One region of the Sphingomonas sp. JUb134 genome, then DNA from elsewhere that is predicted to be linked to it. Evidence: riboswitches for the same ligand, from Rfam matches in the RefSeq annotation. Region 1 holds a riboswitch; the other holds the start of a gene.
The links. Region 1 has a riboswitch for glycine ahead of gcvT (glycine cleavage system aminomethyltransferase GcvT). Riboswitches for the same ligand answer to the same signal wherever they lie in the genome.
Positions count from the first base shown of each region.

Region 2: linked by a shared signal. The riboswitch ahead of EDF69_RS10955 (L-serine ammonia-lyase) and the one ahead of gcvT (glycine cleavage system aminomethyltransferase GcvT) in region 1 are both predicted to bind glycine.

Region 1 covers NZ_SLYP02000001.1:1,296,467-1,311,283, reverse strand. The annotation lists gene gcvPB (aminomethyl-transferring glycine dehydrogenase subunit GcvPB) at 1-909, opposite strand, end outside; gene gcvPA (aminomethyl-transferring glycine dehydrogenase subunit GcvPA) at 906-2,264, opposite strand; gene gcvH (glycine cleavage system protein GcvH) at 2,540-2,911, opposite strand; gene gcvT (glycine cleavage system aminomethyltransferase GcvT) at 2,924-4,105, opposite strand; glycine riboswitch at 4,261-4,363, opposite strand; gene EDF69_RS06115 (hypothetical protein) at 4,615-5,262, opposite strand; gene ispH (4-hydroxy-3-methylbut-2-enyl diphosphate reductase) at 5,378-6,352, shown strand; gene thrB (homoserine kinase) at 6,356-7,309, shown strand; gene rnhA (ribonuclease HI) at 7,306-7,767, shown strand; gene EDF69_RS06095 (FAD-dependent oxidoreductase) at 7,772-8,866, opposite strand; gene EDF69_RS06090 (alpha/beta fold hydrolase) at 8,863-9,813, opposite strand; gene EDF69_RS06085 (A24 family peptidase) at 9,861-10,331, shown strand; gene cpaB (Flp pilus assembly protein CpaB) at 10,382-11,416, shown strand; gene EDF69_RS06075 (type II and III secretion system protein family protein) at 11,418-12,935, shown strand; gene EDF69_RS06070 (CpaD family pilus assembly lipoprotein) at 12,932-13,657, shown strand; gene EDF69_RS06065 (nucleotide-binding protein) at 13,657-14,817, shown strand, end outside.
Region 2 covers NZ_SLYP02000001.1:2,369,737-2,384,553, reverse strand. The annotation lists gene EDF69_RS10995 (DUF1636 domain-containing protein) at 1-267, shown strand, start outside; gene cobT (nicotinate-nucleotide--dimethylbenzimidazole phosphoribosyltransferase) at 264-1,280, shown strand; gene EDF69_RS10985 (histidine phosphatase family protein) at 1,277-1,846, shown strand; gene cobS (adenosylcobinamide-GDP ribazoletransferase) at 1,843-2,559, shown strand; gene EDF69_RS10975 (cobyric acid synthase) at 2,536-3,999, opposite strand; gene cbiB (adenosylcobinamide-phosphate synthase CbiB) at 3,987-4,964, opposite strand; gene EDF69_RS10965 (aminotransferase class I/II-fold pyridoxal phosphate-dependent enzyme) at 4,918-5,904, opposite strand; gene cobU (bifunctional adenosylcobinamide kinase/adenosylcobinamide-phosphate guanylyltransferase) at 5,973-6,497, shown strand; glycine riboswitch at 6,543-6,631, shown strand; gene EDF69_RS10955 (L-serine ammonia-lyase) at 6,733-8,118, shown strand; gene EDF69_RS10950 (TlyA family RNA methyltransferase) at 8,159-8,914, shown strand; gene EDF69_RS10945 (tryptophan-rich sensory protein) at 8,999-9,553, shown strand; gene EDF69_RS10940 (accessory factor UbiK family protein) at 9,574-9,873, shown strand; gene EDF69_RS10935 (YbjN domain-containing protein) at 9,981-10,481, shown strand; gene proC (pyrroline-5-carboxylate reductase) at 10,478-11,290, shown strand; gene EDF69_RS10925 (MarR family winged helix-turn-helix transcriptional regulator) at 11,291-11,782, opposite strand; gene EDF69_RS10920 (branched-chain amino acid aminotransferase) at 11,859-12,959, shown strand; tRNA gene EDF69_RS10915 (tRNA-Gln) at 13,006-13,080, shown strand; gene EDF69_RS10910 (DUF3088 domain-containing protein) at 13,963-14,310, opposite strand; gene EDF69_RS10905 (IS630 family transposase) at 14,495-14,817, shown strand, end outside.

The DNA of each region.
Region 1 (14,817 bases):
GCCGCCGTGCGGCGTCGAGAAGGTCTTGTGCAGGTTGATGTGCATCGCATCGACGCCGAGGTCGCCCGGACGTACCCGCCCGACGATCGCGTTGAAGTTGGCGCCGTCGCAATAGACATAGCCGCCCGCGTCATGCACCGCATCGCTGATCGCGCGCATGTCGCGCTCGAACAGGCCGCAGGTATTGGGGTTGGTGATCATCACGCCCGCCACGTCCGGCCCCAGCCGCGCCTTCAGCGCCTCCAGGTCGACGCGCCCCTCGGCAGTGGCGGGAATGTCCTCGACCTTGAAGCCGGCAAAGGCCGCGGTCGCGGGGTTGGTGCCGTGCGCGCTCTCGGGCACCAGGATCACCTTGCGATGGCCCTCGCCCTTGGCTTCCAGCGCCGCGCGAATCGCGAGAATGCCGCACAGCTCGCCATGCGCGCCCGCCTTGGGGCTCATCGCGACCGAGTCCATGCCCGTCAGCGTCACCAGCCAGTGCGCGAGCTGGTGGATCACCTCCAGCGCGCCCTGCACCGTGTCGACCGGCTGCAGCGGGTGGACATCGGCAAAGCCCGGCAACCGCGCCATGCGCTCGTTCAGGCGCGGGTTGTGCTTCATGGTGCACGAGCCGAGCGGGAACAGGCCCAGGTCGATGGCATAGTTCTGACGGCTGAGGCGCGTGTAGTGCCGCACCGCCTCCGGCTCCGACAGGCCGGGCAGGCCGATCGGGTCCTTGCGTTCCATCCCGCCGAGCCGCGACGGCGCCTGCGGCGATTCGTCGAAGTCGACGCCAGTCACGTCGGCCGAGCCGATCTCGAACAGCAGCGGCTCTTCGAGCATCAGCGCGCGGTTGCCGGTGAAGGTCGCCTGGGTGGCCTCGTCGCCGCCGCCCATCTCGGGGCGCCAGCCGCTCTGGTTGATCGTCATGCCAGCACCTCTTCGAGCTCGGTTGCGAGCGTCTCGATATCTTCCGCGGTCACCGTCTCGGTCACCGCCACCACCAGGCCATTGGCAAGCTCCGCCTCGCCCGGATAGAGCCGGCCAAGCGAGACGCCCGCCAGCACGCCGCGCTCCGCCAGCGTGCGGACGACCGGACGCGCTTCCTTCGACAGCTTGAGCGTGAACTCGTTGAAGAAGCTGGTGTTGACCAGCTCGATCCCCGGCACCTTCGCCAGCCGGTCGGCCGCCGCCACGGCGCGCGCATGGTTGCTCGCGGCGAGCTGGCGCAGGCCCTTCTCGCCCAAGAGGGTCATGTGGATCGAGAAGGCGAGCGCACACAGCCCCGAGTTGGTGCAGATGTTCGACGTCGCCTTTTCGCGACGGATGTGCTGCTCGCGGGTCGACAGCGTCAGCACGAAGCCGCGCTTGCCCTCGGCATCCACGGTCTCGCCGCAGAGACGCCCCGGCATCTGGCGGACCAGCTTGTCGGAGCAGGCGAACAGGCCGACGTACGGCCCGCCGAACTGCAGGCCGACGCCCAGCGACTGGCCTTCGCCGACGACGATGTCGGCGCCCAGCTCGCCCGGCGAGGCGATCGCGCCGAGCGCCACCGGCTCGGTCACCACCGCGATCAGCAGCGCCTTGTTGGCGTGCGCCGCCTCGGCGATCGGGCGCAGGTCCGGGATGCGGCCGAGGATGTCCGGATACTGGACGACCACGCACGAGGTATCCCCGTCGATCGCGGCGATCAGCGCCTCGGCATCGGTGTCGGCGGTGAGCGTCGGCGCGGAGGTCTCCAGCACGTCGCCGGTGAACTTCGCCATGGTATTGGCGACCGAGACGTAATGCGGGTGGAGCCCCGACGAGAGGATCGCCTTGCCGCGGCGGGTGACCCGGCGCGCCATGGTGATCGCTTCCCAGCAGGCGGTCGAGCCGTCGTACATCGACGCGTTGGCCACGTCGCAGCCGAACAGCTGTGCGACCTGCGTCTGGAACTCGAACAGCATCTGCAACGTGCCCTGCGCGATTTCCGGCTGATAGGGCGTGTAGGCGGTGAGATACTCGCCGCGCTGGATCAGATGGTCGACGCTCGCCGGCACATGGTGGCGATAGGCGCCGCAGCCGAGAAAGAACGGCGCCGTGCCGGCGGCGAGGTTCTTGGCGGCAAGCGCCGACAGGTGGCGCTCGACGGCGAGCTCGCTCGCGTGGTTGGGCAGGCCGGGCACGGGGCCGTCGAGGCGCGCGGCCTCCGGCACATCGGCAAACAGCGCGTCGACAGAGGACGCGCCCACCGCGGCGAGCATCGCCTCGCGGTCAGGCTGGGTCAGGGGCAGGTAGCGCATGGCAATCCTTCGGGACGGGAGCCCGGCTGGCCAAGACCTTTGCAAAGCGCTGTCTCGTGCTCCTGCGAAAGCAGGAGCCCAGGGTTTCAAGCGCCGCGAGCCGTTGCTCTGCTTGGCCCTGGATCCCTGCCTGCGCAGGGATACGGGAGTGTCTGGACGCCTGTTGCGCCTCTTGCAAAGGTCCGGCGACCGCCGGTTTCTCATGCGGCGGGCTCACTCCACAAGAGCCACGCCCGCCGCCCGAGATGCCAGCCTAAAGCTGGCGGACTTGGGGTTCAGAGCTTGGCGACGAACGCCGCGTACTTGTCCGCGTCCATCAGCCCTTCGAGCTCGGACGGGTCGGACAGGGTCAGGCGGAAGAACCAGCCGTCGCCTTCCGGATCCTCGTTGACGAGGGCCGGGCTCGCCTCGAGCTCGGCATTGCCCTCGACCACGGTGCCCGATGCCGGCGTGTAGACGTCGGAAGCGGCCTTGACCGATTCGACCACCGCGGCCTCGTCGCCCTTGGTCAGCTCGCGGCCTTCCTCGGGAACTTCGACGAACACGATGTCGCCCAGCTGGCTCTGGGCATATTCGGTGATGCCGACGGTCGCGACGTCGCCGTCGACTTCGACCCACTCATGTTCTTCGGTGAAATAACGGCTCATCGACGGCGCTCCTTAGCGGACGTAACGGTGGGAAATGAACGGCATCGGCACGACCTCGGCGGTATGGGCCTTGCCGCGCTGGGACAGGGTGATCTCGGTGCCGGGCACCGCGAGCGCGGCGGGCACATAGGCCATGGCGATCGGCGCGCCGACGCTGGGGGCAAAGCCGCCCGAGGTCACGCGGCCGATGGTCTTGCCGGTCTGGTCGACGACGGTCGCGCCCTCGCGCACCGGCTGGCGGCCGTCGACGCGCAGGCAGACGCGCTTGGTCGCCGGACCCTCGGCACGCTCGGCCAGGATGCGCTCGGCACCGGGGAAGCCCCCTTCCTCGCGGCGGCGCTTCGACAGCGCAAAGCCCAGGTCGGCGGCGACCGGCGTGGTCTCTTCGTCCAGGTCATGGCCGTAAAGCGGCAGCCCGGCCTCCAGGCGCAGCGAGTCGCGTGCGCCGAGACCGATCGGCTGCACCTCCGGCTCGCCGGTGAGCGCGTCGGCGAATGCCTCGGCCGCTTCGGCCGGCAGCGAGATCTCGCAGCCGTCCTCGCCGGTGTAGCCCGACCGGCTGATCCACAGCGCATGGCCGGCCCACTCGAACGCACCCGCCGTCATGAAGCGCAGCGCATCGACGCCGGGGATCAGCCGCGCGAGCGTGGCGACCGCCTCAGGCCCCTGCAGCGCCAGCAGTGCGCGGTCTTCCAGGTGGTTGATGGTGATCGAGTCGGCCAGCGCCTCACGCAGATGGCCGAGGTCGTCGTACTTGGTGGCGCCGTTCACGACCATGTAGAAGGCCTCGCCAGCAGGCGCCGGCTCACCCGCCTCGCCGAACGGATGCGCTTCCGGCAGGCGCGTCACCATCAGGTCGTCGAGGATGCCGCCATTGTCGGCGAGCAGCAGCGAATAGCGCATGCGATTGGGTGCCAGCACCTGGAGGTCGCCCGGCAGCAGCGCTTCGAGCGCCTGGGCCACGCCCTCGCCCGTGAACAGCAGCTGGCCCATGTGGCTGACGTCGAACAGGCCGGCGTGCTGGCGGGTCCACAGGTGCTCGGCCATGATGCCTTCATACTGCACCGGCATCTCATAGCCGGCGAAGGGCACCATCCGCCCACCACGGGCGCGATGCCAGCCGTCGAGCGGCAGCAACGAGGGCGCGATCGGCTCGAAGCCGTCCGCATCGGAAGAGGAAATCGGGTCGCTCATTCGCGCAGTCTCCGGCAGGTCTGGCACGACGCAGACACAGGCCTCCCCGCATCCCCGCCGCCCCCTCTGTCACGGAACCTGAGAGCTTTCGCGCAGCTGTTGTGCGCTTACCCCTTCGGTGGCGCCGAAATCACGGCGCGCTTTCCAGAGTGTCGTTGGCGCGCGCGGTCCCTTTAGCCTGAGAGATTCCGGGGCGGTTGCTCCTTCGGCGGCCGCATGCGGCCTGCAAGGCCGGCGGCGCTCTCCCGCGCGTGCCCATGGCCGTTCCCGGCCATCGACGCGCCCGCTCTGGCTCGCCCGCGGAGCCGAGTCAATCGGCCTCGCGACGGACGCTTCGTTTAAAAGCCCCATTGGCACTCAGCCCCTCCCGTTCAGTTCGAGTAGCCGTCGAGCCTGTCGAGACGGCGTATCGAGAACCGGTGGCGGTGGCTCTCTCGACACGGGCTCTCGACAAGCTCGATCCCTGCTCGAGACAAACGGGGTTGGTTGCAGCCAACGACCGCGGAAGATCAGCGCGTGGCGTTGTAGCGCAGCTGGTCCTGAGTCAGCTGGAAGCCTACCAGCGCCTCGAACGAGGCGTTGAGCACAGCCTGACGCACTTCCGGCGTCGACAGCGGGTCGACCGCGGCATCCTCTGCGCCGGCCTTGCGCGGGCGGGTGATCTGCTGGCGGATTTCGTCCGGCAGCGTCGCCGCCGAGCGCTGCACGACCGCGGTCGCGCTGCCGGTCGCCTGGGCGCGCGCCTCGCCGGGGGCGAAATCGAGCACGGCGTGGTTGATGCGCTTGGCCACCACCTGCGATCCGCCGCGCACCACCGTCAGGAAGTACGGCAGGTCGACCTGGCGAGCGCCGTCGGTGCGGGTGCGGCGCGCCTGGATGTCGAAGGTGACGGTGGAGACGATGTCCTCGCCCGTCTCGTTGCAGGTGGCGCGCACGTTGGTGATCGTCGCGGTCACGTCGATCGCGCTCGCCAGCTGGGTGCCGGCCGGATCGAACAGGGTGATGTCGCCGGTGCCGGCGGGCACGCCGGCTGCCGGACAGGCGGAGCGGACCGTGGTGATGCCGACGCCACGGGTCACGTCGATCTCGCCTTTACGGCTGCACCCCGCGAGGGCGAGGAGCGCGACAGCGGAAACAGCGAGCGTTCGGACGATCACAGGAAGTACACCTTTCACGACGAACGGGCCGTCGCATGCAGCGCCGACCCGGACCGCCGCCAGCATAGGAAGCGCCTTTCAAGCGCGCAAGCAATCGCGTAGATGCGCGGGGGTGATGACCGATCCCGCCACGCCGCCCGCTGCCAAGCCCGTCCTCGAGCTGCTGATCGCGGCGCCCCGCGGTTTCTGCGCCGGGGTCGACCGCGCGATCCGCATCGTCGAGCTCGCGATCGAGAAGCACGGCGCGCCCGTCTACGTCCGGCACGAGATCGTCCACAACAAGTTCGTGGTCGACAGCCTGCGCGCCAAGGGCGCGGTGTTCGTCGAGGAACTGGACGAGGTTCCCGCCGGCGTGCCGGTGGTGTTCTCCGCCCATGGCGTGCCCAAGTCGGTACCGGCCGAGGCGGAAGATCGTGGCCTCGAATATCTCGATGCCACCTGCCCGCTGGTCTCCAAGGTGCACCGCCAGGCCGAGCGGCTGGTGACCACCGGTCACCACATCCTGTTCGTGGGCCACGCCGGCCACCCGGAAGTGATCGGCACCTTCGGCCAGGTGCCGCAGGGCCAGATGACGCTGATCGAGACGGTGGCCGATGCCGAGGCGGTGATGCCGGCCAACCCGAACCATCTCGCCTTCCTGACCCAGACCACGCTGTCGGTCGACGACACCGCCGACATCATGGCGACGCTGCAGCGCCGCTTCCCGGCGATCGTCGCGCCCAAGGCGGACGACATCTGCTACGCGACCTCCAACCGGCAGGCCGCCGTCAAGGCGATCGCGTCGTCCGTCGACCTGGTGCTGGTGATCGGGGCCCCCAACTCCTCCAACTCGCTGCGGCTGGTGGAAGTCGCCGAGCGTGAGGGCACGCCCGCCCATCTGATCCAGCGCGGCAGCGAGATCGACTTCGCCTGGCTGGAGGGTGTCGGCTCGCTTGGCCTCACCGCCGGTGCGTCCGCTCCGGAGATGCTGGTGCGCGAAGTGGTCGACCGCCTCGCCGAACGCTTCGAGATCCATGAGCGCGAGGTCGAAATGACCCGCGAGACCCTCACCTTCAAGCTGCCGCGCGGCCTCGAAGCCGCCGCCGCCTGACCGGTGGCCGTCTATACGCAGGTTTCGGCGGAGGCGCTCGGCGCCTTCCTCGCCCGCTATGACGTGGGCGCGCTGGTCTCGGCCAAGGGGATCGCCGAAGGGGTCGAGAACTCCAACTATCTGGTCGACACCACCCGCGGCCGCTTCATCCTGACGCTCTACGAGAAGCGCGTGGATGCGGGCGACCTGCCCTTCTTCTTCGCGATGATCGATCGACTCGCCGACGCCGGCAATCCGGTGCCGCGCGCGCTGCCCGACCGCACCGGCACGGTGATCCAGACGCTGGAGGGCCGCCCCGCCTGCCTAATCGAGTTCCTGTCCGGCGTATCGCTCAGCCAGCCAACGCCGGCACAGGCCCGCGCCGGGGGTGCTGCGATGGCGCGCATGCATGCGGCGCTCACCGACTTTGCCCCGACCCGCCCCAACTCCATGGGGGTGGAGACCTGGCCGCAGCTGTTCGAGCAATGCGCGTCCGGGCTCGACAGCATCCAGCCGGGCCTGCGGGATCGGGTGGGAAGCGCGCTCGACAGGGTGCTCGCCGCCTGGCCGCACCAGCTGCCGGTCGGCGCCATCCACGCCGACCTGTTCCCCGACAATGTGCTGATGCTGGGCGACGAAGTCACCGGCCTCATCGACTTCTACTTCGCCTGCACCGACGTGCGCGCCTACGACCTGGCGGTGATGCACTCTGCGTGGAGCTTCGACGGCACCGGTACGCCGCTCGACCCCGCGGTCGGGCGCGCCTTGCTGGAAGGCTATGAATCCGGCTTCGGCCTCTCGCCCGACGAACGTGCGGCGCTGCCCGTGCTGGCGGAGGGGGCGTGCATCCGCTTCCTGCTGACGCGCGCCTGGGACTGGATCAACACCCCCGCCGATGCGCTGGTGACGCGCAAGGACCCGCTCGCCTATCTGCGGCGGCTCGATTGGTACGAGAACAACAGGAACGCGTTTGCATGACCGAACTGACCCCCGTCGAAATCTTCACCGACGGCGCGTGCAAGGGCAATCCGGGCCGCGGCGGCTGGGGCGTGGTGATCCGCTCGGGCGAGCACGAGCGCGAGATGTCGGGCGGAGAGGCGCATACCACCAACAACCGCATGGAACTGATGGCCGCGATCGAGGGGCTGAACGCCCTCAAGCGGCCGTGCCAGGTGACGCTGTCGACCGACAGCCGCTACGTGATGGACGGGCTCACCAAGTGGATTCACGGCTGGCAGAAGAACGGCTGGAAGACCGCCGATCGCAAGCCGGTGAAGAACGCCGAACTCTGGCAAGCCCTGCTCGCCGCCGCCAAGCCGCACCAGATCAAGTGGGTCTGGGTGAAGGGCCACGCCGGCCATCCGGAGAACGAGCGCGCCGACAAGCTCGCGAGCGACGCCGCGATGGCGGTGGGCAGCCGGAGCGCCGCCGCCTGAGGCGTCAGCCGAACCGTTCCGGACGGTAGAGAGCGGCGTCCACGTCCGCCGGCACGGTCCCCCGCCCCATCAGCGCCGCGCACAGGGAGGCGCCCGCGGGCGCGGTCTGGATGCCGAAGCCCCCCTGCCCGGCGCACCAGAACAGCCCCTCCACCCGCGGGTCCCAGCCATAGACCGGCAGCCGGTCGGGCGCGAAGCTGCGCAAGCCCGCCCAGCGCCGCTCGACCGCCTCGACCCGCCAGTCGACGACGCGCTGCATGCGATCGATCGCCAGCGCCACGTCGATCTCCTCCGCGGCGACGTCGCCCGGCTCGGCCGGCGTCTCGTCATGCGGCGTCAGCCACACCCGCCCGCCGGGCTCGGGCTTGAAGTAGAAACCACCCGCCGCGTCCATCACCACCGGCAGGGACGGCGGCGCGGGCGGATCGACGCGCAGCTGCACCATGGTGCGGCGATAGGGCTGGATGCCGACCGGCCGCGCACCCGCGAGCGCCGCCACCCGGTCCGCCCAGGCGCCGGCCGCGTTGACGAGCACGTCGGCCTCCACCACCCCGCCATCGCCCAGCCGAAGCCGCCAGCTTCCGGCCACCCGCCGTGCCTCCACCAGCATCGCGTCGCAGCGCAGGATGGCGCCAAGCCGGCGCGCGCGGGCCAGAAACGCCCCGTGCAATCGCGCTACGTCGATGTCCGCGCAGCTCGGCATCCACAGGCCCTGCCATTCGCCTCTCAGGCCCGGCACCCGCCCCGCCGCGTTCTCGCGCATCATCGCGATTCCCGATCCGGCGAACCGCGCCTCGAACGCGTCCAGTGCCGCCGGATCCGCGGCCGGCGCGATCATCAATTCGCCCCGCTCGGCCAGGAACGGCTCGCCGCCGAACTCCGGCGGGGGCTGGTGGAGGAACGGCCCCGACGCGCTGGTGAGCGGCTGCACCCCCGGCCCCCCATAGGTCTCCGACCAGAAGGCCGCCGAGCGGCCCGTGGCGTGGAAGCCCGGGTGCGCCTCCGCCTCCAGCAGCACCACCGAGTCGCTGCCGGCGACCCTCGCGGCAAGGCTCGCGCCGGCCATGCCTGCGCCGACGATGGCGATCCGGCGGGTCACGCCGGTACCAGCACTTCGGCCAGGAAGCGGTCGATCTCACCGATCGCGCGATCGCGGATCGCATCCGTCTCGCGCAGCAGCTCGTGGCGGGCCTCCGGTCCGAACCGGACCAGGGTTCCCCGCTTGAGCCGCGCCGCCACCGCCAGCGCCGCCTTGGGATCGACGAGCGCATCCCCCTCCGCCACCAGCAGCTGGACCGGTACGTCCAGCGTGGCGAGCGCAGGGCTCGCGTTCAACGTGCGGGTGGACCGGAACGCCTCCAGCACCCACGCCCAGCTCGGCGGGCCCGTGCGATGGGCCGGGTTCGCCTCCATCCACCAGAGCTCGTCCTCATAGCGCGCCCGGTCGGAGGTGAGCAGCGTCTGGCGCGCGGCGCGGGTGAAGGGTCGCTCGTTGGCGCGCCACGCCCGGCGGCTGCTGCGGCCGAGCCCGGCCAGCAGCCGCGCCGCGCGCTCGCCGAAACGCGGGCCGAACGGCGCCTTCAATCCCAGCATCGGCGCGACCAGCACTGCGGCATCCGCCGTCACCCGGCCCTCTGCCAGCGCGCGCAGCACCAGGTGCCCGCCCATCGAATGGCCGACCATCACGTGCGGTCCTGCCCGCTCTTCCCGCCAGGCGGCGGCAAAGGCCGCGAGGTCGTCGACATAGGTGTCGAACGAATCGATGTGGCCGCAATGGAGGTCGTCCGTCAGCCGGCCCGACCCTGCCTGCCCGCGCCAGTCGAAGCTCGTGATCGACCAGCCGCACGCACGCCAGTGGGCGAAGCTCTCCAGATATTTCTCGAATATGTCGCCGCGCCCGACCTGGAACAGCATGGCGCCGCGCTGGCGGGCACCCTCTGCCGCTGGCCAGTCGAACCGGCGATGCACCCACCCGTCGGGTGCATGCCATCGGGTAATCCGCGCCGCGGCGGGAATCGCGCGGCGATACAGGGCGTGGGCAGCCATGCCCCCGGTTACGGTTTCGTAAGCGGCTGCGTCTAGGCCCTTGGACGATGCCGCTGTCCCTTGCCTCGTTTCTGCTGCTCGCGCTGGTGGTCCTTCTGCTGTCCGCAGGCATCGAGGACGTCCGCACGCGGGAGATCGCGAACTGGAAGAACGCGCTGATCGCGCTGCTCGCCCCCGGCTGGTGGATGGCGAGCGGGCTCAGCCTGTGGCCGGGCGTCGCGATCCAGCTGGCGGTGGCGGTGGCGGTCTTCGGCCTGTTCGTCGGGGCTTTCTGGCTCGGGCAGATGGGGGGCGGCGACGTGAAGCTGATCGGCGCGCTGGCGCTGTGGCTGCCGCCGCAGCCGCTGCTGTGGATGCTGGTGCTGATGTCGCTGCTGGGCGGCGCCCTTACTCTGCTGATGGTCGCCGACAAGCTGTTGAGAAAAAAGAAACAACTTCCTGAGATACCCTATGGGGTTGCGATCGCGCTGGCGGCGCTCCTCGTGATCCGCGAACCCATTCTTAACCAGTTCCGGTGACTGCCTAATGCCGCAACATCGCTGCCCAGGGACGGAAAGGTCTCGACGTCATGGATTCTCGTAAAGTCCTGCTGCTGGTAGGCGCATTGTTCGTGGCGGCCATCACGGCCTTCATGGCGCGCAGCCTGATGCAGGGCGCATCGACCCCTACCGCCACCGCAGCCGGCGAACCGACGGTGGTCGGAGGCCCCAAGGTGCTGGTCGCCAAGCGCGCGCTCCCGGTGGGCACGATCATCGATGCCGGCGCGCTCGCCTTTCAGCCGTGGCCGCAGGACCTCGTCACCGATGCCTATTACACCGAAGGGTCGCCCGACGCGACGAAGCTAGTCGGAACCGTGGTCCGCTATCCGATTCCCGCCGGCCAGCCGATCACGCAGGGCGCGCTGGTGAAGCCGGGCGACCGCGGCTTCCTGGCGGCGGCGCTTGGCCCGGGCATGCGAGCGGTGACGGTGCCGGTCTCCGCGCAGGGAGCGGTCGGAGGCTTCGTCTTCCCGGGCGACCGCGTCGACCTGATCCTGACCCAGAACATCGAGGGTGGCGGCGACGGCCCGCCGTTGAAGGCGTCGGAGACGATGCTGCGCAACCTGCGCGTGCTCGCCACCGACCAACGGACCGACAAGCAGGTCGATGAAAAGGGGAACACGGTCGTCAACACCTTCTCGACCGTGACGCTTGAGGCGACCCCGCGCATCGCTGAAAAGATCTCCGTGGCTCAGGCCGTGGGCCAGATCTCCCTTTCGCTCCGCTCGCTGGCCGACAGCGGCACCGAACTCGAGGAAGCGATCGCAAGCGGCGAAGACGCCGGTCTTCCCGACAGCGACGATCCCAACGCGGAACGGGCCGCCCTCGCGCGCCTCGCCGCGCGTCCGGTCGAGGGTGGCAGCACCGTGTCGACCGGCGCGGACGTCTCGCGCTTCCAGCGCAGCTCGGTGCCAGGCAAGCCCCAGAACACGGACCGGGCGCCACCGGCGGTCTTCCCGACCATGCCGGGTGCCGCCGGCAGCGCCATGGCCGTCACCGGGCCGAGCGTCCGCATCGCGCGCGGCAGCGCGGTTTCCGTTGTCCCGGTCGGGGGGAGGAACTGACATGCGTATCCAGGCAAGGCTGCTGGGCACGCCGCTCGCACTGATCGCCGTCCTGGCGACCGGAATGGGCGCGCCCGCCCCGGTCGCCGCACAGACGGCCGCACCCTCGCCGCCGGTGGTTCAGATGAACTCCGGCCGGGGCCAGCTCATCAACCTGCCTGCGGGCATGACGGACGTGTTCGTCGCTGACGATCGCATCGCCGACGTGCAGGTCCGCTCGGCCCGGCAGCTCTATGTGTTCGGCAAGTCCCCGGGCGAGACCACCGTCCACGCCGTCTCCCGCAGCGGGGCGACCGTCTATGCGGCGACCGTCCGCGTCGGGAACAACATCACGACCCTCGGCGAGATGCTCGCGCTCGCCATGCCCGAGGCGCAGATCGTCGCCACGCCCATGAACAACATGGTGCTGCTGACCGGCACCGTCCGCTCTCCCGAGGACGTGGCAGAGGCGCAGTCCCTGGCGCAGGCATTCGTGGGCGAGAACACGCGCGTGCTCAGCCGGTTGAAGACGGCCACGCCGTTGCAGGTGAACTTGCAGGTCCGCATTGCCGAGGTCAGCCGCAGCTACGTCAAGAACATCGGCGTCAACCTGACCTCGCGCGACAGCACGGGCGGGTTCCTGTTCAACATCGGCCAGGGTCGCCAGGGCACCATCGAGACCCTGCCCTCCGGAGGGACCGGCTTCACCGCTCCCGGCGTTCCCGAGATCGGGACCACGATCGGCGCTGCCGGTCGGCTGCTGGGGCTCGATCTGCTCGCCTCGCTCGACCTGGGGGAACGCAACGGCCAGGTGACGACGCTCGCCAACCCGAACCTGACCGCGGTCTCGGGCGAGACGGGCACGTTCCTGGCAGGCGGCGAGATCCCCATCCCGATCAGCCAGGGTGGGCTCGGGAGCATCTCGGTCGAGTACAAGCAATATGGCGTCAGCCTCGCCTATACGCCGACGGTCCTCACGGACGGCCGCATCTCCCTGCGCGTCCGCCCGGAGGTGTCGCAGATCACCAGCACCGGTTCGGTGGAGCTCAACGACATCACGATCCCCGCGCTCACCACGCGCCGTGCGGAGACGACCGTGGAACTCGGCTCCGGCCAGAGCTTCATGATCGCCGGACTGCTGTCGAACACCCACGACAATTCGGTGAACCAGGCGCCGTTCCTCGCCAACCTGCCGATCATCGGGTCGCTGTTCCGATCCAACGCGTTCCAGCGCAACGAGACGGAGCTGGTGATCGTGATCACGCCCTATCTGGTGAAGCCGATCGACGCGAACCGCATCGTGCTACCCACCGATGCCTATCGCGCGCCCGACGACGCCGATCGCGTGCTGCTCGGCAACGCCACCAGCCCGACCTCCGGCGGGCCGCGGCCGGTGCCCACCATGGCGCCCCCGCCCGTGGTCGGCGCGCCGGTTGTCGGCGCGCCGCTACCCGCCGGTCCCGACCTGCCGGTGCTCGCCGAGGAGCGCTCGGGCAAGCGCAAGAAGCGGCCCGCCGCGCCGGGCTTCAGCAACCAATGACGCCGCCGATGGAGAAGAACATGTACTCGCGTCTTGCGGCCCTGGCGCTCTGCGCCCCCGCCCTCCTCCTCGCCGCCTGCGATCCCAACGCCCACCGCGGCCTGGAATCCGTCAACCAGCCGGTCGTCACGCGCAGCGACTATGCGGTCGAACTGGCGACCACTCCTTATGGCCTGAGCGAGGGAGAGGCTGGGCGGCTGGCCGGCTGGATGGCCGCGCTGAAGCCCGGCTATGGCGATCGGATCGCCGTCGAGGATCCCGCCGGCGCCACCGGTGCCCGCGCGCAGGTGGCGGCCGAGGCCGCACGCTACGGCCTGCTGCTTGCCGACACCGCTCCGCCGGCGCCGGGCGGGGTTCCGGCAGGCACGGTGCGCGTCGTCCTGACCCGCGCGTCCGCCAGCGTGCCGACCTGCCCGCGGGCCGATCCCGCAACCGGCTTCACCCTCGATTCGCACACCAGTCCCAATCACGGGTGCGCCGTGAACTCCAATCTCGCTGCCATGGTCGCGCAGCCCGAGGATCTGATCCACGGCCAATCGGGGACCGGCATCACGGATCCGGTCAACGCCACGCGTGCGATCCAGGCCTATCGCGGTGCCGCCCCCAGCGGCGCAGGCGGCTCGAGCAACCAGGGCACCGGCGGCGGCAGCACGACCGGCGGCGCTGGCGGAGGTCTTGGCGGCAGCATTGGCGCCGGCACCACCGGATCGGCGGGCAACTGATGGCCAGCCGCCCCGCCAATCGCGATCCCTTTGCCGGCTTCGTCACCGACGAAGCCTCTGCCGACACGCTGCGCCCGATCGTCCACGCCTTCGGCTGGTCCGCCGACAGGGTGCAGCGCGGCAATCTGCGCAGTGCCGTGCAGGCGCTCTCCGTCGCCTCCAGCCCGACCGTGCTGTTCGTCGACCTTTCAGAATCCAGTGATCCGATCAACGACATCAACGCGCTGGCGGAGGTGTGCGAGCCGGGTACGGCGGTGATCGCGACCGGCCAGGTCAACGACGTCCGGCTCTACCGCGACCTGATCGCCAGCGGCATCCAGGACTATCTGCTGAAGCCGCTCAATCCGGACGCGGTGCGCGACGCCTTTACCCAGGCGCAGGCGACGCTGGCCGCCCCCAAGGCGAGCGAGGCGGCCGCAGCCGCGGTGCAGCGACCGCATTGTGCCGTTGCGGTGATCGGCACGCGCGGCGGGGCCGGCGCCTCGACGATCGCGACCTCGATCGCCTGGCTGGTGAGCGAGCGTGCCGGGCGCAGCACCGCCCTTCTCGACCTCGACGTGCACTTCGGCACCGATGCGCTCGCGCTCGATCTGGAGCCCGGGCGCGGCCTCACCGATGCGATCGACAATCCCAGCCGCATCGACGGGCTGTTCATCGAGCGCGCGATGGTGCGCGCCTCGGACCGGCTGGCCGTCCTCTCTGCCGAAGCACCGATCAGCAGCCCGGTGCTGACCGACGGCAGCGTCTTCCGCCGCCTGCGTGAGGAGATGCGCAGCGCCTATGAATGCACGGTGGTCGATCTGCCGCGCTCGATTCTGGTCAACCATCCGCAACTGGCGCAGGAGATGCCGGTGGTCGTGGTGGTGACCGAATATACGCTCGCCGCCGCGCGCGACGCGATCCGCATCCTCTCCTGGCTCAAGAGCAACGCGCCGGAGGCAACGGTCTTCGTGGTCGCGAACCGGGTGCACCCGGCGCAGCAGCTGGAGATCAGCCGCAAGGACTTCGAGAATTCGATCGAGCGGCCGGTCGATTATCAGCTGCCGTTCGACCAGAAGCTCGCAGCCCAGGCCGCGAAGCTCGGCAAGCCGATGGCAGACGTGGGCAAGGGGTCCAAGACGATCGCGCCGCTGGTCGACTTGGCAGCGCAGGTCGTGGCG
Region 2 (14,817 bases), 1.1 Mb from region 1:
CCTGCCTACGAGGCCGTGGCAGTCGAGGAGATGCCCTGCCTGTTCGCCTGCGGAGATTCCTGCACCGTGCATCTGCGCGCGCCGGAGAAGGTCGGCTATGTGCTCGGGCGCTTCACGCCGGACGAGGGTGCGGCACGTGCTATCCTGGACTACGCAGTCCTGTATGCAGAGAGCGACGGCGGCCAGGTGCCCTATCGCGACTGGCCGGAAGGTGTGAAGGGGCACTTCCTCACGCGCATGCCGCCCGCCGGCTTCGTGGTGGCATGAGCGGCTTCTTCGCTTCGGCCGAAGCGTTCGAAGCGGCGTTAGGAAGCCTTCGGAGCATCGATGCGGCAGCGCGCGATGCTGCTGCCGCCCGTCAAGACGTCCTCACCAAGCCACCCGGATCCCTGGGCAGGCTGGAGGAGATCGCGCTATTTCTCGCCGGGTGGCAGGGACGCGAGCGTCCTCGGATCGACCGGGGGCGGGTGGCGATCTTCGCGGGCAACCATGGCGTGGCGGCCCGAGGCGTGAGTGCCTTTCCGTCCGAAGTTACGGCGCAGATGGTCGCCAACTTCGAAGCCGGAGGCGCCGCCATCAATTCCTTGGCCCGTGCCGCCGGGCTGGAACTGGTCGTCGTCCCGATCGAGCTCGGCCGCCCGACGAAGGACTTCGTCGAAGCGCCGGCCATGTCCGCCGAGGAGTGCCTCGCGGCGCTCAATCTGGGCGCCGCGGTGGTCGAGCCGGATCTCGACCTGCTCGTGCTGGGCGAGATGGGCATCGGCAACTCGACGGCGGCGGCCGCATTGGCGGCAGCGAGCTTCGGCGGCGGCGCGCGGGATTGGGTGGGGCCGGGTACCGGCGTCCACGGTAGTGCACTCGAAGCCAAGGTCGCGGCAGTCGACGCCGCCCTGACCCGTCACACGAAGGCGGCCTCGGGTGCCTTTGACATTCTTCGGCGCTTGGGCGGGCGGGAGATCGCCGCCATCGCCGGAGCGGTGCTCGCGGCACGGCAGGCAGGCGTTCCCGTGCTGCTCGACGGCTTCATCTGCTGTTCCGGCGTGGCTCCGCTTGCGGCGACCAACCCGGACATCGTCGGGCATTGCCTCGCCGGTCATTGCTCGGCCGAGCCCGGTCATGCGCGGCTTCTCGATCGGCTGAAGCTCAGTCCGATCCTTTCCTTGGGGATGCGATTGGGGGAGGGGAGCGGTGCTGCGGTGGCAGCAGGCGTGGTGCGTGCCGCGATCGCGACCCACGATCAGATGGCGAGCTTTGCCGAGGCAGGCGTTTCCGAGGCGTGACGGCGCCGATCGATCTTCACCTGATGCGCCACGGCGAGCCGGCGCTTGCCGGCCGGCTGCTTGGCAGCACGGATTGTGAAGTTCTCCCCGACGGGGTGCGGGCATGCCGTTCTGCTGCGGCCGGGTTGGCCATCCGGCAGGTGGTCGCGTCCGATCTGCGCCGCTCGGTGGACTGCGCCACGGCGATCGCGGCGGATCACGAGGTACCGCTGGGCCTCGATGGACGGTGGCGGGAACTCGATTTCGGACATTGGGACGGACGGAGCCCGGAAGAGGTGGACGCTGCGGCTCTCCGCGCGTTCTGGGACGATCCGGATGGCGCGCCGCCTCCCGGTGGCGAGCGCTGGTCGACGCTCCTCGCGCGCGTCGCCCAGGCGCTAGAAGGGGTCGCGGACGGCAGCCTGATCGTTACTCATGCGGGCGCCATGCGGGCGGCTCTGGTAGCGGCCTGCGGCTTCGACCGGCGTCAGAGTTGGGCCTTCGACCTGCCTTATGCCTGTGTTCTCTCGCTACGCCTCTGGCGCGGTGAGGCACCCGCGGCGCAGATCCTGGCACTGCGCCCATGAAGGGGCTGCTGCTCGCCCTCGGCTTCCTCACCCGCCTGCCGGTTCCGTCGGGGTCTGCCGACCCCCCGGCGTTCGCGGCCGCGATCCGCTGCTACCCGATCGTGGGGCTGGTGGTGGGGGCGCTCGTTGCCGGGGCGGGGTGGCTCGGAAGCCTCACCGACCCCTGGGTCGGCGCGCTTGCGGCGCTCGCCTGCTGGGTCGGTGTCACGGGCGCGCTGCATCTCGACGGCCTTGCCGATGTTGCTGACGGAGTCGGTGCCGCGCACGGCGATCGTAGTCGTCTGATCGCCGTCATGGCCGATCCCCGTGTCGGAAGCTTCGGCGTCGTCGCGATCGTGTTGCAGCTGCTGGCGAAGCTGGTGCTGCTTCATGGCGCGGCGGGGGTCGGATGGCTTCCGGTCGTGCTGGTGCCGTTTGCCGCCCGCATGGGCCCGCTCGCTTGGGCCCGCTGCGTCCGGCCGCTCAAGCCGGCTGGGCTGGGCGCAACCGTGGCCTCGGCGGTCCGCGCGCGGGATCTGTGGGGCTGGGCGGCCGTGTTGGCGGCCGCCTGCGTCGCAGTGCCTTCCCTGATCGTCGCGCCGCTGCTGATCGCGGCTGCTGCGGCCTGGTTCCGGCACCGCCTGGGCGGTGTCACCGGCGACGCGCATGGAGCGGGGATCGAACTGGTGGAAACTGGATTGCTGGTGGCGCTAGTGACGATCGGCCAGGACTGACAGCGCGATCAGCGCGTCGATGTCGACATGCTGCTCCAGCTCCGCTGCGATGCTGTCGAGCGCGCGGTCGACGGAAGCGCTGTGGTCCGGGCCGCTGCCTGCCACGCCGATCCGCGCGAGCCACGCACGCCGTTGCGCGGCCAGTCCCAGCAGACCATGCACATAGCTTCCGGTCACCAGCCCGTCCGCACTCACCGCGCCGTCCGTCCGCCCGTCTTCGAAGCGCACCGCGGGGTGTGCCGTGTCGGGGCCCGTGGTTTTGCCGAGATGGATTTCATAGCCCTCGAACGCCGCGCCGTTTGCGGTTCCGCGAACTTCTGCCAGCGCCTTGTCGCCACCGAGCACCGTGTCCGCCGCCAGTAGCCCGAGCCCTTCGACGCTCTCCGCAGGACCCTCGAGCCCCTCCGGATCGGCGATGCTGCGTCCGAGCATCTGGTAGCCGCCACACAGGCCCAGCACCGGGCGCCCGCGCCGATGATGCGCCCGTATGTCGATGTCCCACCCTTGTGCGCGGACGAAGCGGAGATCGGCGATTGTCGCCTTGGAGCCGGCAAGGACGATCAGCGCCGCCTCTGCCGGGATCGGCTTGCCGGGCGGGACCATCACCAGTTCCACGTCGGGTTCGAGCCGGAGCGGATCGAGGTCGTCGAAGTTGGCGATGTGGGCGGTGATCGGGCATGCAACCAGCACGCGATCCGCTCTCGGTGCCTGGGATTGCTGGAGCACGACCGCATCCTCGCTCGGCAGCCTGGCGGCATCCGTGAGCCACGGCACCACGCCGAAGCCGCGCCACCCCGTCCGCTCCGCGATCGCTTCGTAGCCATCGGAGAACAGGGTCGGGTCTCCGCGAAACTTGTTGACCAGAAAGCCGTGGATCATCGCGGCGTCTGCCGGATCGATCACCGCGCGCGTGCCGACCAGCGAGGCGATCACGCCGCCCCGGTCGATGTCGCCAACCAGCACCACCGGCACCCCGGCTGCGCGCGCGAAGCCCATATTGGCGATGTCGCCGGCGCGCAGGTTGATTTCGGCAGGCGAGCCGGCGCCCTCGATCACGACGATGTCCGCTTCGGCCCGTAACCGCCGATAGCTCGCCAGCACCTCGTCGAGCAGGCCCTCGCGACCTTGGCGCCACTGCGCAGCCCGGAGAATGCCGCGCACTTGGCCTCGTACCACCAGTTGCGAGGTGCGGTCCCCCTGGGGTTTCAGCAGCACGGGGTTCATGTCGACGCTGGGTCGGACCCGCGCAGCTAGGGCCTGGGTGGCCTGGGCACGGCCGATCTCGCCGCCTTCCGCCGTGACTGCGGCGTTGTTCGACATGTTCTGTGGCTTGAAGGGGCGCACGCGAAGCCCGCGATTGGCGAGCGCCCGGCAGAGGCCCGCGACCAGCACCGACTTGCCCACATCGGAGCCGGTCCCCTGCAACATCACGGCACCCATGCAATGGCTCCTGCAATCACCCAAAGAAAGAGACAGGCGTGACGATAGACGCGGAGCGCTCTGAGAAGGTCTTTTGAAGTCGGGTCTCGATATTCGCCGCCGATCCACGGCTTGTCCGCCGACACGCCGTCATAGGCGACCGGGCCGGTCAGCCGGACGCGAAGAGCGCCGGCCATCGCCGCTTCCGTCCAACCGGCATTGGGGGACGCATGACGGCGGGCGTCGCGCAGCATCGTCCGCCACCCGCCGGCGCCAGCAAGGCAGAGGAGGGCACCACCCAATCGGGCCGGCAGGATATTGGCCAGATCGTCGATCCGCGCCGATGCCCAGCCGAAGGCACGCCAGCGCGGCTCGCGATGGCCGATCAGGCTGTCCGCAGTGTTGAGCGCCTTGTAGGCCCAAAGCCCCGGCAGTCCCAGCAGTAGAAGCCAGAAGAGCGGTGCGGCGATGCCGTCGCAGAAGCTCTCCGCAAGGCTCTCGATGCCGGCGCGCGCGACGCCCGCTTCATCGAGCGCGGCAGTGTCCCTGCCGACGATGCGGGAGACTGCGGCGCGCGCGCCGGGCAGGTCGGAGGCCAGCAGGGCCGCTGCGACCGGCCGGACGTGATCGTCAAGGCTCCGCTGCGCCAGGCCGGGTGCCGCCAACAGCGCCACGCCGATCCAGCCATAAGGACCCAGCAGGTCGCGGGCCGTTCGTTCGAGGAGCCAGGCGCCACCCGCTGCCGCGGCGATCAGGAGCATGATCGTGAGCACCCCGGCGGCGCGGCGGCTCCACTCCGGCCGGTCCGGAACGTTCCAGCGCGCCTCGCACGCGCCGATCAGGCGCGCGAAGCCGCCGACGGGGTGGCCGACGCGGGCGTAGAGCCGCTCGGGCCACCCGACTGCGGCATCGATCGCAAGCGCGAGCAGGGCGATCGGCTCAGCGATGGGAGAGCGCCCGGTCGAGCCGCGCCAGCGCCGCCGCATCCGCTGGAAGGCCGATGCGCAGCCACTCGGGCGCATAGTCGAACGGCCGGGTCAGGATGCCCTGGCGCGCCAAGTCGGTGAAGATCGCCTGCGCCCCTGCGTCCTCGATCAGACGGAATAGCGGACTTGCGCCCTGCGGCTCGAGGTGATGACGACGCAGCACAGCATCCAGAGCCGCGCAGCGCTCGGCCAACTGCTTGCGGGCGTCGGCGATCCAGTCGGGGTCGCCATAGGCGGCAGTGCCGAACGCGATCGCGTGGGCGGAGACCGGCCAGCTTCCGAGCCGATCGCGCAACGCCGCCACCAGATCCGCCGCGCCACAGGCGAAGCCCAGGCGGACGCCGGCCAAGCCGAAGAACTTCCCGAACGACCGCAAGACGAGCACCCGATCATTTGGCGTCAGATGCGGGAGCACGCTTACCTCTGGAGTCGCGTCGGCAAAGGCCTCGTCGATCACCAGCACGCCACCTGCGCGAGCAAGACGACGGGCCAGGTCCAGCATCTGTTCGGGCGCGACCACGCGGCCGTCCGGGTTGTTCGGGTTCGCGAGCAGCAAGGTGCCGTCGCCGACCGCCCCAAGCGCATCGATCGGGACCATGTCGCTGCAGGCGAGGGCATCCGCGTGGGTTCGGTAGCCGGGCGCACCGTGGCGGTGCGGGGACGGCAACCCGAGGCCGTCGAGCAGCCGCAGCCCCAGTTCGGTGCCCGGCAGTGCGGTGATGGCCAGATGCTGCGCCCCGAACGCGGCGGCGGCGGCCGCTTCCAGTGCCGCACGCGATCGCTCCGAAGGTAGGCGATCGAGGTCGATGTCGGGTGCGATCGTCGGGCTCCACGCAACGGGGTTGATCCCGGTGGAGAGATCGAGCCATGGCTGCGGCGCATCGGGAAAGCAGTGCGTCGCCTCTTCGAGGCAGCCGCCGTGGAACATCAGTGCGCGCAATGCGGAGCCTCGACTTGGGGTGCGGCAGCCTCCATCCGCATTGGCGGAGCAACAGGCAAGGGGCAAGGATGACCATCAATCGATCGGGACGCACGATGCTGGTGCTGGGCGGCGCCCGTTCGGGCAAGAGCCGCTACGCACAAAGCCTGGCAGAGGCATCGGGTGGTCGGCTGGTCTTCGTCGCGACTGCCCAGGCGTTCGACGACGAGATGACCGATCGCATCCGCCGGCACCAGGCCGATCGCGACGGCCGGTGGACGACCGTCGAGGCGTCGGTCGACGTGGCCGGCGCGATCGGCGCTGCGGATGGCGAGGATGCCGTGGTGCTGGTCGACTGCCTGACGCTGTGGGCCTCCAACTTGCTGCTCGGCGAGGAGGATGCCGAGGAGCGGCTGGCGCAGTTGCTGGCGGCACTGAAGCGCGCGCGGGGGCAGGTGCTCCTCGTCGCCAACGAGGTCGGGCTCGGCATCGTGCCCGACAACGCGCTCGCCAGGGCGTTCCGCGATCTTGCCGGCACCATCAACCAGCGCGTCGCCGCGGCGGTCGACCGGGTGCACATGACCGTGGCCGGCATCCCGATCATCGTGAAGTGACCTCGATCCGGCTTGACACCTGCCCGGCGCAAGCGGCAGCACGGGTGCGACGACATGGGAGAGATCGGGCACCAGCCCGGCGCCGAAGGAGCAACCGCCCCGGAAACTTTCAGGCAGAAGGACCGGTCGTCATCAACATCTGGAGAGAGGCGCGCTGGCGTCCGCCGACGGGATAGCATTCTCAGGCAGGAAGGACAGAGGGGGCATGCAACCGCCGGAAGGCGGGGAGTTCATCATGCCGGACGATCCTTCCCAGAACAGCCGCACCGACGCGCGCCGTGCGATCAGCGTCACCGAATTGTTCACGATCGGCATCGGCCCGTCGAGCTCGCACACCGTGGGGCCGATGCGCGCGGCGCATGGCTTTGCCGAGGCGGCGCTGGAGGCGCTGCAGCCGGTTCGCGTCCGCTGCGAGCTGTTCGGTTCGCTGTCGCTGACGGGACGCGGTCACGCGACCGACAGCGCCGTCGTGCTCGGGCTTGCCGGGCATCTGCCCGATACCGTGGATCCCGACGCGGTACCGGAGATCCTGCGGGCGGTGCGCGAACGCGGCCAATTGCAGCTTGGCGGCGAGGTACCGATCGCGTTCGGCGTCGACGACATCGTCTTCTCGCACGAGTTCTTGCCCGGGCATCCCAATGCGGTGCGCTTCACCGCCTGGGATGCGGACGGGCGCGAACGCACCCAAACCTATTTCTCCATCGGCGGCGGCGTGGTGGTAGAGGCGGGCGCCGGATTGCACATCGCCAACGCCGCGGTCGCGCATCCATTTGCCTCTGGCGCCGAGTTGCTCGAACTGGGCGACGCGACCGGCCTTTCGATCGGCGAGATCGTCCGTCGCAACGAGTGCGCCTGGCGCAGCCGCGAGGAAACCGATGCCTTTCTGGACGCGGTGCGGGCGGCGATGCTCGCCTCCATCGAACGGGGCTGTGCGACCGACGGCGTGCTGCCGGGGGGCCTGAACGTCCGCCGTCGTGCCAAGGCGCTGCACACGACGCTGGCTGCGCGCAGCGATCGAGCGGCGCCAGCCTCGGTGATGGAATGGATCAGCCTGTGGGCGCTCGCCGTCAACGAGGAGAATGCGGCCGGCGGGAGGGTGGTTACCGCGCCCACGAACGGGGCCGCGGGCGTAATCCCGGCAGTGCTCCAATACTACGAGCGGTTCGTGGAAGGAGCGACGCCGGAGGGCTCGCGGGTACTGCTAGCCACCGCGGCCGCCATCGGCTTCCTGTACAAGAAGCGTGCTTCGATCTCGGCTGCCGAAATGGGGTGCCAGGGGGAGGTCGGCGTCGCCTGCTCGATGGCGGCAGCGGGGCTTGCGGCGGTGCTCGGCGGCACGAACCAGCAGATCGAGAACGCGGCCGAGATCGGCATGGAGCACAACCTGGGCCTGACCTGCGACCCGGTCGGCGGCCTGGTGCAGGTGCCCTGCATCGAGCGCAACACCATGGGTGCGGTGAAGGCTGTCAACGCCGCCTATCTGGCGCTGCATGGCGACGGTAGCCACATCGTGCCGCTGGATGCGGTGATCGAGACGATGCGGCAGACGGGCGACCACATGCGATCCGAGTATAAGGAGACGAGCCTGGGCGGGCTGGCAGTGAACGTCGTCGCCTGCTGACGGCTTGCCTGCGGGGGGCGTTCCGGTCCATGCGGCCGCCATGCCCAAGATCCGCGCCGACCAGCTGCTCGTCGACCGAGGCCTCGCCGAGAGCCGTACGCGGGCGCAGGCGTTGGTGATGGCCGGTCTGGTGTTCGTCGGCGATCGCAAGATCGAGAAGCCCGGGCAGCAACTGGCGGACGATGCCGTGCTGGACGTGCGCGGGCGCGACCATCCCTGGGTTTCCCGCGGCGGCGTCAAGCTCGCCCATGGCCTCGATCACTTCGGCTGGGCGGTCGACGGCGCGGTCGCGATCGACGTCGGCTCATCCACGGGCGGCTTCACCGACGTGCTCCTGACCCGCGGGGCGGCGCGCGTCTATGCCGTCGACAGCGGCACCAACCAGCTCGCCTGGAAGCTCCGCCAGGACCCCAGGGTCATCGTGCACGAGCAGACGAGCGCGCGGCTCCTCACCGAGGTGCATGTGCCGGAGCGGGTGGACCTGATCGTCTGCGACGCGAGCTTCATCGCGCTCGCCAAGGTGCTCGATGTGCCGATGGGCTTCGCGAAGCCCGGCGCGCGGCTGCTCGCGCTGGTGAAGCCGCAGTTCGAGGCCGGGCGCGCGGAGGTGGGCAAGGGCGGCGTCGTCCGCGATCCTGCCGTACACGCGCGCGTGTGCGACGAGGTGGCGAACTGGCTCACCGATCGCCGGTGGCAGGTGGAGGGGGTGACGCAGAGCCCGATCACCGGTCCGGAAGGCAACGTCGAATTTCTAATCGCAGCCCATGCTCCCGACGAGGGCGGCGGTCCCGAATAGGGACAGGGTCTGGGTGGCGGCTCCGGCTTGCATTGCACCCGGCCGCACCGCAGACAACGCGGCCGGATGAACAGGATTGAGCGCGTGAACGAGATCGCTTCCAGAGCGCAACTGCGTGCGGGCTTACTGCGGTGGGCGATCGTGACCGTGCCGCTCGTCCTCCTCCTGGGCCTTGCCGCGGGCAGTCTGGTTCCCGCGGGATCCCAGAACGCCTGGTATGCCGCCCTGGCGAAGCCTTGGTTCACGCCGCCGGACTGGGCCTTTCCGGTCGCCTGGACGCTGATCTACGTGCTTCTGGGCGTGGCCTTGGCCATGGTACTCGATGCGCGGGGCGCGCGCGGGCGTGGGATCGCCGTCAGCGCCTTTGTGGTGCAACTGGTGCTCAACCTCGCCTGGATGCCTCTGTTCTTCGGAGCGCATCGGGTGTCCGCGGCTCTGGCGTTGATCCTGGTGCTGCTTGTTGTGGTGGCGCTTACGGCCTGGCTGTTTGCCCGGATCCGCCCGCGTGCGGCGCTGCTTTTCGTGCCCTATGTCGCGTGGCTGATCCTGGCGACGGCGCTCACCTGGGAGATCGATCGGCGTAATCCGGGTGCCGAAACCCTTGTGCCCGCGACCTCGTCTGCCCAAATGGCGATCTAGACGCGGGAAGGACCTGACACATGCAATCCGAAAACCGGATCTTCGACGATTTCGCCAAGTTCGTGAACGGTGCTGCCGGCACGCTGGCTGGCATGGCACGTGAGGGCGAAAGCGCAGCGCGCGAGCGGGTGCGTGAATTCGTCGGCGGGCTCGACTTCGTCAGCCGCGACGAGTTCGAGGTCGTGAAGGCGATGGCCGTTGCCGCGCGGGACGAGGCAGATGGCCTGAAGGCACGACTGGAAGCCATGGAGGCGAAGCTCGCCGGCGGAAGCACGGCCCCCATGGCGGCCGAACCGCTTGCGGGCGACAGCATCGGCTAACGGGTTTTCCCCAGCTTTCTGGACCAAGCGGCGCGCGTCGACCTTGTGTCGGTGCGCGCCGCTTGGCATTTCCGAACCATGACGACTGCCCACCCGGAAAGGACCTGATGCTCGACGAAGCCGAGGATGATCGCGACGCTGCCGCTCCGATCGACATGTTGGAGCGCTACTTCGCCGCGCACGGCTGGTCGCACCAGCGCGACGAGGATGAGATCGTCGCCAAGGTCAAGGGAAGCTGGACCGAGTTCGAGCTGCGCGCGATCTGGCGGGCGGACGACGGCGTGCTCCAGTTCCTGGCCTTTCCGGACGTGCGCGTGGCGGACGATCGTCGCGGCTCGATCTATGAAGCGATCGGCCTGATCAACGAGCAGCTGTGGATCGGCCACTTCGAACTTTGGTCGTCGAGCGGCATCCTGCTGTTCCGCCACGCAGCGATGATCGATGTCGAGGAAGCGGCGCTCTCGTTGGAGCAGGCTGAGGTTCTGGTCGATACCGCGATTGACGAGTGCGAGCGCTTCTATCCGGTGTTCCAGTTCGTATTGTGGGGCGGCAAGTCTCCGCGAGAGGCAATCGCCGCCTCGATGATCGAGACGCGGGGCGAGGCGTGACGCAGCCGCTCGCCGGACCGATCTGGCTGGTCGGATGTGGCAACATGGCCGGAGCGATGCTGCGCCGTTGGCTGGAGACCGGCCACGTGTCTGCCACCGACGTCACGGTCATCAATCGCAGCGGCACGCTGCCGATCGACGGCATTCGCGTGCTGACCGAGGTGCCTGCCGATGCGCCTGCACCAGCGACCGTGATGCTGGGCGTAAAGCCGCAGCAGCTCGACATCATCGCGCAGACCGCGGTTGCGCAGCTTCGCCCCAAGCTTCTGCTGTCGATCCTGGCAGGCGTGGAGAATGCAGCGCTTGCGGCCCGGTTCCAGGCGGATGCCATCGTCCGCGCGATGCCGAACCTGCCCGTTTCGATCGGCAAGGGGGTGGTGGCGCTGCACAGCGATAGCCTTGATGAGGGGCTACGTGGTGCGGCGACGGCGCTGATGGCGCCGCTCGGCACCGTCGAATGGATCGGTGAGGAGGGGCTCTTCGATGCGGTGACTGCGCTGTCCGGATGCGGCCCCGGCTTCGTCTTCCGCTTCATCGACGCGATGGGCGCGGCGGGCGCGGCACTCGGCCTTCCGGAGGACCAGGCGCGACGCCTGGCGATCGCGACCGTCGAAGGCGCAGGAGCGTTGGCCAGCGGGACGGAGGCTTCGCCCGCGACCCTGGCCGACCGGGTCGCGAGCCCGGGCGGCTCCACCCGTGAGGGCCTCAACGTGCTCGACCGCGAGGACGCTCTGCGTCGTCTGATGGCGGAGACGCTGGCCGCATCGGCTCGGCGCAACGCCGAGATGGCGGCCGCTGCGCGCGGCTGATCAGCGCTCGCCGAGTGCCCGGATCATCGGACGGTCGCTGTCGGGGATGAGACTTTCGAGCACCGTCCAGAACCCTGCGACCGCTTCGGGTCCGGCCGTCTGATAGGCTTTCGCCAGCCGCTCCCGCACGAGCTGATACAGGCGGCTCTCCAGCGCAGCCCCTTCCGGCGTGAGCTTCAGCAGCCGCCTGCGCGCGTCCCGGTCGTCGCTTCGGCTTTCCACCAGTCCGCGTTCGGAAAGCTCACCCAGCACGCGCCCCAGCGACTGCTTCGTGATGGCGAGCAGCCGCAGCAGTTCGCTCACCGACAGGCTGGGCTTACGCGCAATGAAGTAGAGGGCCCGGTAATGCGCCCTGCCGAGCTTGTGCGCTTCGAGCTCGGCGTCGGTCACGCGGGTCAGATTGGAATGCCCGAAATAGAGCAGCTCGAAGCCGCGGCGGATTTCCGTCTCCCGGAGGAACTGGGCCGAGGCTGCACGATTTGGGACAGTCATGTTGACCTGTTCTGCCAGTGGGCTTAGGCCACGGCAAGCCGGAACGGCACCGCGCCGTCCGATTGCGGAGCAGATCATGATCGACCAGTCCGAAACGCGCTTTCCTCTTACGCCGAACGCCTCGCCGCTCCCGGCCAGCGAGCGTGCGGACAAGCTGGTGAGCCCGGGCTTCGGTCGCGTGTTCACCGATCACATGGCGATTGCACGCTGGTCCGACGAGAAGGGCTGGCACGACATGCAGATCGTCGCGCGCGGCCCCGTGCAGATGGACCCCGCAGCGGCGGTGCTCCACTATGCCCAGGAAATCTTCGAGGGGCTGAAGGCGTACCGGCTCGAGGACGGCGGTGTCGGCCTTTTCCGTCCGGAAGAGAATGCCAAGCGCTTCCGTCGTTCGGCGCGCCGCATGGAGATGCCGGAGCTGCCGGAGGAGCTGTTCCTCGCGTCCTGCCGGGAGCTCTCGCTGGTCGAGCGGGACTGGATTCCCGAGGGCGAGGGCGGGGCGCTCTACCTGCGCCCGTTCATGTTCGCGAGCGAGGTGTTCCTGGGCGTGAAGCCTTCGGCCGAGTATCTCTACATCGTGCTCGCCTCGTCGGTCGGCGCCTATTTCAAGGGCGGCGCGCCGAGCGTGTCGCTGTGGGTCTCCCAGGAATATACGCGCGCAGCGCCGGGCGGCACCGGTGACGCGAAGTGCGGCGGCAACTATGCAGCCAGCCTGGTGGCGCAGGCGGAGGCGATCCGCCAGGGCTGCGACCAAGTCGTCTTCCTCGATGCAGCCGAGCGCCGCTGGGTCGAGGAACTGGGCGGTATGAACATCTTCTTCGTGTTCGACGACGGCAGCATGCTGACGCCGCCGCTGACCGGCACGATCCTGCCCGGCATTACCCGTGATTCGATCCTGCGCCTTGCCCGCGACCAGGGGATCACGGTGCGCGAGGAACGTTATGGGATCGACCAGTGGGAGGCAGATGCCCGCAGCGGCCGGCTTCGCGAAGCATTTGCCTGCGGCACCGCGGCGGTGGTGACCCCGATCGGCAAGGTATCCTCGCCACAGGGCAGCTTCTCGATCGGCAACGGCGGCCCGGGCGAGCGTACGATCGCGCTACGCGACACGTTGGTGAACCTGCAGCGCGGCCGCACCGAGGACCCCTACGGCTGGCTCGAGCGGATCGACGCATAACCCCCTTCCCACCACGCCCGGGGCCGGTATAAGGCCCCGCGGCTGTTGGGGCGTCGCCAAGCGGTAAGGCACCGGTTTTTGGTACCGGCATTCGCAGGTTCGAATCCTGCCGCCCCAGCCAACTCTTTTCATTCGCTTCTTTTGTCGTTGTGGTGCTAGCTTCTACGGCATTCCGCAGCTGCGCGTTGGACTGCTTCGACTTTGGTGACGGCAAACTCGCTCAGCGACGCGGTCATCGCCTGGTAGAGGTCGGGCGTCCGGGACCGTAGAGACGGTCCAACTAAGCATTGCGGAGATTTCTGACGGTGCTCTCGGGCGTCGTCGCGGGGGTGCTCGCTTCGTTGGCATGGGTGCGGGACAGCTTGCGAGCGCAGTCCACTTCTTCGCGGCGCCGCTATCGAGCCAGCTGGCGGTGACGCCCGTCACCTCTTCCTGCTTCTGCAGTTGATCGTCGTGTCGATCCCCCTCGCAGCGGCGGATCGGGAGGATCGGTAGTTTGACGGCGGCTATGGTCACCGTTGCCGAGTGGCGTCAGCTCTGCCAGTCCGCCAGCAGGCGGCACACAGAAAGGGACCTGCAGTGTTTCTGACGATCCTGGTGGCGGGTCTGGCGGAGCCGAGCCTGGCCGATAGCGTCCGGTCCTGCTCGGCGGCGGTGCATAGTGCCCAGCTTGAGGATGCGATCTACGCTTGTTCGCGACAAGCAGAGGAGGACACTGCTTGCGGCGCCGCCCTTGGGTTGGGGAGAACCGCGCCATTCGCGCTTCCGATGCTGCCCCCCGACAAAAGAGCCGCCGCTCTCGCTTATTTCGACGCCAGAGTTGCCGCCTGCATCGAACATGAGGAGGGCTTGTAGAAGCAGTGCTCGTGCACGCTGAGGCGATCAGGTTGTGAAGCCACCGGTGTCCGCCTCTGGCGTCTGGCTCCGGGCCGCAGCCGGTTCGGCGGACGGCGTGCCAACTCTTTTCGGAATCGAGCGGTGAAGCTGGTGCGCTCCTTCTTGATCATGGATGCGGGAACGGGATTCCGTGTCGGCGCGACAGCGCCTCTAGGATCGCATCTTTGCCTTGCACGAAGGCTTGTCCGTTATGGCTCCCGGTTGCTATTCGAGCGTCGGCATCATCGGCCAGCAGGAGGAGCGGGAGCGATTGGTTCTCGGCTCCGACCAACTCGACAACCGCCTGTCTCGGTCGGGCCCAGTCGACCCGGAGAACGTCGATACGCGTCGCCAGTGTAGGGAAGCTGACGAGGACGCCTTCCATCAGCGCACAGTGCCAGCAGTAGAAGCGTGTGCCTGACAAGGTCGGATCAACAAAGTCGGGCTTGATGATGATGAGTTTGTCTCGGTCCATCGGGAGCGCCTTTCTTCGTGGGGCCCTCCTTTAGCGCAAGGAAGTCGAACAGTCAGGGGTACGCGTCTAGTTTGGATCTAGCCGAAGGGGTGCGACGGCGGTGCCGCTCGACCGCACACTCTCTAGTCACCTGGAACTGAAGTAAGTCGCATTGTATGCTGGCTCCGCTGATGAGGAGCTTGGCATGGCGAACGCGGGCGGCCGACCGACGATGCCTCTGGTGTTGGAGGCGGAGGAGCGGGACTATCTGGAGCGGCAGGTTCGCCGGCGGCGGGTGTCTCGCTCGATGTCGGAGCGGTGCCGTATTATCCTTCGCTGTGCGGACGGTATTCAGAGCAAGGTTGTCGCTGCTGAGTTGGGCGTGCACGAGCACACAGTCGGTAAGTGGCGACGGCGCTTCCTGAAGGACCGAGTTGAGGGACTGATGGACGAGGCTCGGCCCGGACGACCGAGAACGATCGACGATGATCAGGTTGCTGCCGTGATCGAGCGCACACTCCGCTCCAC